One region of the Cobetia sp. QF-1 genome, then DNA from elsewhere that is predicted to be linked to it. Evidence: riboswitches for the same ligand, from Rfam matches in the RefSeq annotation. Region 1 holds a riboswitch; the other holds the start of a gene.
What was found. Region 1 has a riboswitch for thiamine pyrophosphate ahead of CFN46_RS00200 (ABC transporter ATP-binding protein). Riboswitches for the same ligand answer to the same signal wherever they lie in the genome.
Positions count from the first base shown of each region.

Region 1 (3,412 bases):
TAGAGTCCGGGGGCCAGATCCAGGTAACGCATCAAGCGGGAAATCAACCAGCCTCCAGCCAGCCCCATGCCAGCCCCGACACCAAACTGCAGCAGGAAGCTCACTACGCCAGCTGCCACCCCTGTCAGTTGTCCGGTGAGAATTTCCGCCAGAGTAATAGTCAGGAAGATGGCCATCGGGTCGTTAGTACCAGACTCGATTTCAAGCGTGGCACCGACACGCTCATTGAGGTGAACGCTTTGTCCGCCGAGCAGCGAGAAAACGGCGGCGGCATCAGTCGAACCGACAATCGCACCGACCAGCAAGCCCTCGATCAACGTGAGATCAAACAGCCACATGGCCAGCAGGCCCACCAGGCCGCTGGTAATGAAGACACCAAAGGTGGCAAGGCAGAGCGCAGGCCTCAAGCCAGCACGGAAGGTAGAGAGGCGAGTACGCAAGCCGCCATCGAGCAAAATCAATGCCAGAGCAAGGTTGCCGATCAGGTAGGCTGTCGAGGCATCGTCAAACTGGATGCCCAGTACACCATCCTCACCAGCCAGCATGCCAAGACCGAGAAACAGCAACAGCAACGGCGTACCAAGACGCGCTGACACGCGACTGGCCAATACGCTCAGCGCAATCAGCATCCCTGCTAATAAAAAGTAATAATTAAGGTTCTCTACCACGTTTTCTCCCCCGCCATGCCCTACACCAGATCTCGAGTGACGTCCGCGACGACTCACAGACAGTATTCCATGTCGAGAGCGGGGTTGCAGAGAAATTTCTCTGCCATTCATGTACTTGCGGCTATCGCCCCTCGCACTGAGCTCAAGGTAGGCTGCGTGGAGAGACCCAGGCCGGTGCTGCCGCCAACGTTGTAAACGGAATCGGGCCAAATGCCTCCATCGCCCACAACAGCGCACGACACAGCCCACGCTGCCCATCAATGTCGACCATGCGGCCATGCCGAGAGTAGCCGGCCATGAACGCCTGACGCTGAGCGGATGTCTCCAATAGCACTTCGATCAAAGCCCAGTCGAATTCGATCGGCGCCCACACGAGTGCCTCCCAGTCGCTCCACACCCAACCGGTGGCGGAACACAGATATTGATCAGCGCGCATGTCTGGCAGACTCCAGACTGCTCGACTCGGTTGGCTAAAGGTACGTGCCAACACATCGCCGAGCTCTGCACGGCGTGGATGCTGCTCGAGGAAGCGAGTGACACGTGTATTCCAGTACAACAACGGCATTGGCTGTGCCAGCGGTTGACCAAAGCCCGAGACCGTATCTTGGTGCAAGCGTCCCAGTTGATCACCAAGCAGCTCACAAAAGGTAGCGCTGAGATCGCTGGGCTGCCCACTGGACCATGGCAGATGCCAGATCGGTGCGCCATCGAGACGCCCGAGATAGGTCAGTGGCAATGGTGGCAGCGGCAAACGTGCCGGTAACGCACTGGCGAGACGCGTCAGCGCTTCGGGCTCACGCCAGCGATCAGCGCCAAATACGCCACGCATGGCACGCCAGAAGGGATCGTTATCGGGCCCGGTACGCGCCAGTTTGATAATGCCGGGCGTGCCGCCGCGTTGACGCCACAGCCAGTTGGCACTGTCGGGCCATGCCAACGCCAGGGGCTCAAGCGATTGACCGAGATAAATTGACAGCCTGCGCGTCAATGCTTCTTCGGGCCAACCACGAGGGAGAGACTCTGGCGGTGCGGCAGGTCGTTGCGGGGGCACAGGGTAATGAGAACAACTCGAGAGATCCGAAGTGTCAGGCATGGCGATCTCCAATCACAGAGGGGCGCAAGCAACATATCCAACAGCATACCCAACTGAATGCCATTCGGCATAGCACGGGCGTGGCACGACAATACTTTCTGACAGGACAGTGACTTGAACGACCTACCCTCCCGACGATGGCAGGGATGCAACCGACAAGGCGGTGGCGTTACACTGTGCGCTGGATGGGGGTGCCCGATAACGGGCTGAGAGCCACTGCGGTCAAGACGCAACACGGCAACCCCTGGAACCTGATCCGGTTGATACCGGCGGAGGGAATCCCGGATACCTGATATTGCGAGACAGGTCTCCCGTGCGCTCCCTCCTGCCGGCACGCCGCCTGACCTCGGACAATATCGTGTCGCTGGGACTCACCCTCAATAATGCTCGCATTGACTACGCCGGCCATACGCTATTCCGCGACCTGACAGCTCGTCTGGACGCTGGCAGCTGGACAGCGCTGCTCGGACGCTCCGGTTGTGGCAAGAGTTCACTGCTGCGACTGTTGGCAGGGCTCGAGATGCCGGACCATCATCAGCTTGAGCTGCACACTGATGATGGTCGCCCTCTGGTAGGGCGTATCTCCTGGATGGCTCAGCAAGACCTGCTGCTTCCCTGGCGGCGTGTACTGGACAATCTATGTCTGGGCGATGACCTTCATCGGCGGCCACGCAACGTCGCCCGTGCACGGGAGCTGCTGTCCGCAGTGGGATTAGAGGGACGTGAGCACTCTTGGCCGGATGCCCTTTCCGGCGGCCAGCGCCAGCGAGTCGCGCTAGCACGCACCCTTTATCAGGAAGCACCGGTCGTCATGATGGACGAGCCCTTTTCTGCGGTGGATGCCATCACACGCCTGGAGCTGCACGATCTTGCCAGCCGTCTGCTCGACGGGCGTACCGTATTGATGGTCACGCATGACCCGCTGGAAGCGCTGCGTCTGGCAGACCAATTACTAGTGCTACGCCCAGACGCACGCGAAGGCTACGGCGCTGTGCTCGATCGCCTGCCCGGACTATCACCACCGCGGCCAGTGCCTCTCGATACACCCGCCTTGCAACAAGCACAGGCCGAGTTGATCGCGCGACTGCGGGACCCGAATGAGGCCTTCATTCCGGCCGCAGCGGAGGTGAATGCATGAAGCGCCTGCATGCACTGCGCCATCTACTGATCAGCACTTGCGTATTATTAGGCCTCTGGCAGTTGGTCATCGTCATCACTGAAGTCCCGCCCTATATTCTGCCGGCTCCTCGTGCAGTGGCGGAGGCACTGATCCACCAGGCACCCTCGCTTGCCCATCATGCTGGCATTACCTTTACCGAGATTCTGGCCGGCCTGGTATTGGGCATCCTGCTCGGCCTGGGCACGGCGTTGGCACTCGCCTTCATCCCACGCTTGCGCCGCACTCTATTGCCGATGCTGTTGATCAGCCAGGTCATCCCGCTATTCGCCATCGCACCGCTATTAGTGCTGTGGCTAGGCTACGACATGCTGTCCAAAGTCGTGATGGCAACGTTGATCATCTACTTCCCCGTCGCTTCTACCGGCTATGACGGTCTGCGTCAGACACGACAAGGCTGGTTGGACCTTGCACAGACGCTAGGCGCGAGTCCGTGGCGGCTGTTGATCCATATTCAGCTACCGGCCGCTTTGC
Region 1 is NZ_NBVS01000001.1:36,263-39,674, forward strand. It holds gene CFN46_RS00190 (potassium/proton antiporter) at 1-668, opposite strand, end outside; gene CFN46_RS00195 (hypothetical protein) at 811-1,761, opposite strand; TPP riboswitch at 1,939-2,056, shown strand; gene CFN46_RS00200 (ABC transporter ATP-binding protein) at 2,075-2,899, shown strand; gene CFN46_RS00205 (ABC transporter permease) at 2,896-3,412, shown strand, end outside.

Region 2 (3,412 bases), on a different contig from region 1:
ACATGCCCCGGCCCTTCGATCATCACCTGCACATCGTGCTGCCAGGCGATTTTCGTCAACTCGCCGAGCGTTTCCAGCTCACTGAACTGGGCAGCATCGTTGGCATCCGCCACCGAGCCCGGGCGCAGACCATCGCCCAGTGACAGGCTGATATCGTAGACCTTGCAGATCTCGCAGATATCTTCAAAGTGGGTGTAGAGGAAGCTCTCCTCATGATGAGCGAGGCACCATTTGGCCATGATCGAACCGCCGCGCGAGACGATTCCGGTTACACGGCTGGCGGTCATCGGCACATAACGCAGCAATACGCCGGCATGGATGGTGAAATAGTCCACTCCCTGTTCGGCTTGCTCGATCAAGGTATCGCGGAAGATTTCCCAGTCGAGGTTTTCCGCGACGCCATCGACCTTCTCCAGTGCCTGATACATGGGCACCGTTCCGATGGGTACCGGTGAGTTGCGCAGTATCCACTCACGGGTTTCGTGAATGTTGGCACCGGTAGAGAGATCCATGATGGTATCGGAGCCCCAGCGAATACCCCAGGTCATCTTGTCGACTTCTTCCTCGATGGAAGAGGTGACTGCCGAGTTGCCCAGGTTGCCGTTGATCTTCACGAGGAAGTTGCGCCCGATGATCATCGGCTCGCTTTCCGGATGATTGATGTTGGCAGGAATGATCGCCCGCCCGCGAGCGACTTCCTCGCGTACGAACTCTGCCGTTATTTCTTCAGGCAGGCTGGCGCCGAAGCTATGGCCGGGATGCTGGTGGCCAAGAATTGCTTCCACAGATTCGCTACCTTGATATTCCTCACGCATGGCAATACGGCGCTGATTCTCGCGGATGGCGATGTATTCCATCTCGGGAGTGATGATGCCCTGGCGTGCATAGTGGAGCTGAGTGACATTCTTGCCCGGGAGCGCACGGCGAGGATGGTGATCTAGCTCGAAGCGCAGTGAAGACAGACGCAAATCCGCTTGGCGAACACGGCCGTACTCACTGCTCAATTGCGTGAGCTGCTCGGTATCGCCGCGTTCTTCGATCCAGTGTTCACGCAGGGGAGCCAGACCGCGGCGAATGTCGATGTCGACCGCCGGATCTGTATAGGGGCCGGAGGTGTCATAGACGACGATCGCCGGATTCTCTTCCAGCCCGTTGGCTGTCTGGGTTGGCGAGCAAGAAATTTCTCGCATGGGGACGAGGATGTCCGGACGCGAGCCTTCTATATAGATCTTGCGCGAACCACTCAAAGGGGCAATGGCGGCTTCATCGACACGCGCTTCGCGCGCCAGGTGACGGCTGCCATCCTTGCGGCCAGCACGAGCGCGAGCCTTGGGTGCACTTTTGTCATAAGCGTTCTTGTCTTGTGTAGGTTGGGCAGTGTTCATGCAGGTCTCCTCATAGGGGCGACGTCATGGGACGTCATCATGGGAAGACCGTGCGTAGGGAAGGGATGACGACTGTTTAGCCCAGTACCTGTCATAAAGACTGTCATGAGATACGAGGCGACAGCGCCGCATGGAGCGGCATGCCATCAGCTTGATTCCTACGCCGGTCCTAACCGGTTCAGGTTCCACGGGACCCCTTGCTGACAACCCTCACCCGTCAGGGCAGTGAGGTGTTGCATGCAGGATCTCAGCCGGTTCCACCGGCACCCCGTCAAGCGTCTTCAGATATTCAATGCCAAGAGAGCTTTCGCGCGCGAAAGACACCTTGCCATTCAGGAACTGACACCCTGTTCATTGCTCTTCTCAACATTCACGTCGTGTTCTTGGCATCTCTGGGAGCAAAGGATGCTTCAGTCTTGATCAAGTCCCATTTGCCAGAAATCGATTTCCAAACGTGTCGCATCGCGGAAGACATCGACCAACTCACCGAAGCGTCGCTCTGAAACTTCTGACAGGCGAGCGTCCAGCCATTCGCGTTCAGACTCCATGGCAGCCTTGAAGTCATCGCTTGAGTACATCGCGATCCAGTCTGCGTAAGGATTGTCTTCGATCAGCGTACTGTCTTGATCCAGCAACCACTCGGCAATTTCACCGTAGCCAATCAGGCAGGGAGCAAGAGCAACATGCAGATCAAGCAGATCACCGCGCTGACCACAGTCGAGAACGTAACGTGTATAGGCCAGTGTGGCACGGGATTCGGGAAGCTCACTCAGGTCATCCTCACTGATACCCCATTCGGCACAATAGCCAATATGCAGCGTAAGCTCAGTATTGAGAATGGTATCGAGGCTAGCGGTAGCCTGACGTAGTTCGGAAAGACTACGGCTCTTGTAGGCTGCCAAGGCCCAGGCGCGAGCAAAGTGGATCAGGAACAGATAGTCCTGCTGCAGATAGTGACGGAAGGCATCTTCTGGCAGGCGTCCTTTACCCAGTTGACGCACGAAATCGTGCTGCAAGTAGTCGTACCACTCATCAGCGCAGGCGTTGGTCAGGTCTTTGAAGCTAGGCATCGACGTGTCCCTCTGTGAGCATTCCGCTACCCCTTTGTGGGTGATTGCGGTGCATTCGCTCAAGCGGGCTGATACCGGAAGGAGGCGGGAAGGAAGCAGTTATCCAGTGGGTACTGGCAGACGGGCGGCGTTCCTTCTCGCTTGATTCCTACGCCGGTACTAGCCGGATCAGGTTCGGCGGGCTCGTCATTCATGCAAGGCCGAAAGTGCTATCGGTATTTGCATATGACATCTCAGCCGGTTTACCGGCACCCCGTCAAGCTATGGCTCGAGTGTAACAGTCTGACGTCTTACGGGAAGGGGAAATGGCGATGATCTATATACGACTTTGGGAGGCTGCTGGCGGGCTTAACTTGTCAACGAAACAGGAGGGAGTTGCGCCATAAGTGCCGGGAGATCGTGTGTGAGTTGTTCAAGGTCTTCAGGTTCATCGACATCCCAACTGACCGGCAGGCAGTGGGTGGTTCGCTTGGCATGAGTGAGCTGAGTGAGCGTTTCAGCACATACATCCGCATGGCTCCAATGAGTCAATGCGAAAGCTTCGGGGCAGGGCTGATTCAATCCGATCAAGCCATAGCCGCCATCTTTTGACGGTTGCAAGACAGCATCATGTGATGCCAATCCGTGCGCCGCATCGCGGAGTCGCTGGCGGTCCAGTGCTGGCAGGTCCGACCCCATCAGCATGACTGGACCATGGGATAGATAGCGGGCCATGGCTTGCTGCATGCGCTCGCCCAATGTCCCTGTGGGCTGGGCTTCAAGTTTGATGCGGGCCGCTTGAGGGTCATGCATCAATTCGTGTTCTAGCGTGTGATCCAGTTCAGCCATCAGTGGTGCGAGAGAAGTTTCCAGGCGCGCCGCCTGCGGAGGCGGAGTGAGCATCAGCACGATATTGCCCAGGTGTGCCGCTTGCGCTTCCTTGAGCATTCTCATCAGCATGCGTGAATAAAGCCGTGC
Region 2 is NZ_NBVS01000002.1:321,129-324,540, forward strand. It holds gene thiC (phosphomethylpyrimidine synthase ThiC) at 1-1,385, opposite strand, end outside; TPP riboswitch at 1,524-1,666, opposite strand; gene tenA (thiaminase II) at 1,796-2,455, opposite strand; TPP riboswitch at 2,584-2,721, opposite strand; gene CFN46_RS04670 (TIGR04282 family arsenosugar biosynthesis glycosyltransferase) at 2,804-3,412, opposite strand, start outside.
Region 2: another riboswitch for thiamine pyrophosphate. It lies ahead of thiC (phosphomethylpyrimidine synthase ThiC); the one in region 1 lies ahead of CFN46_RS00200 (ABC transporter ATP-binding protein).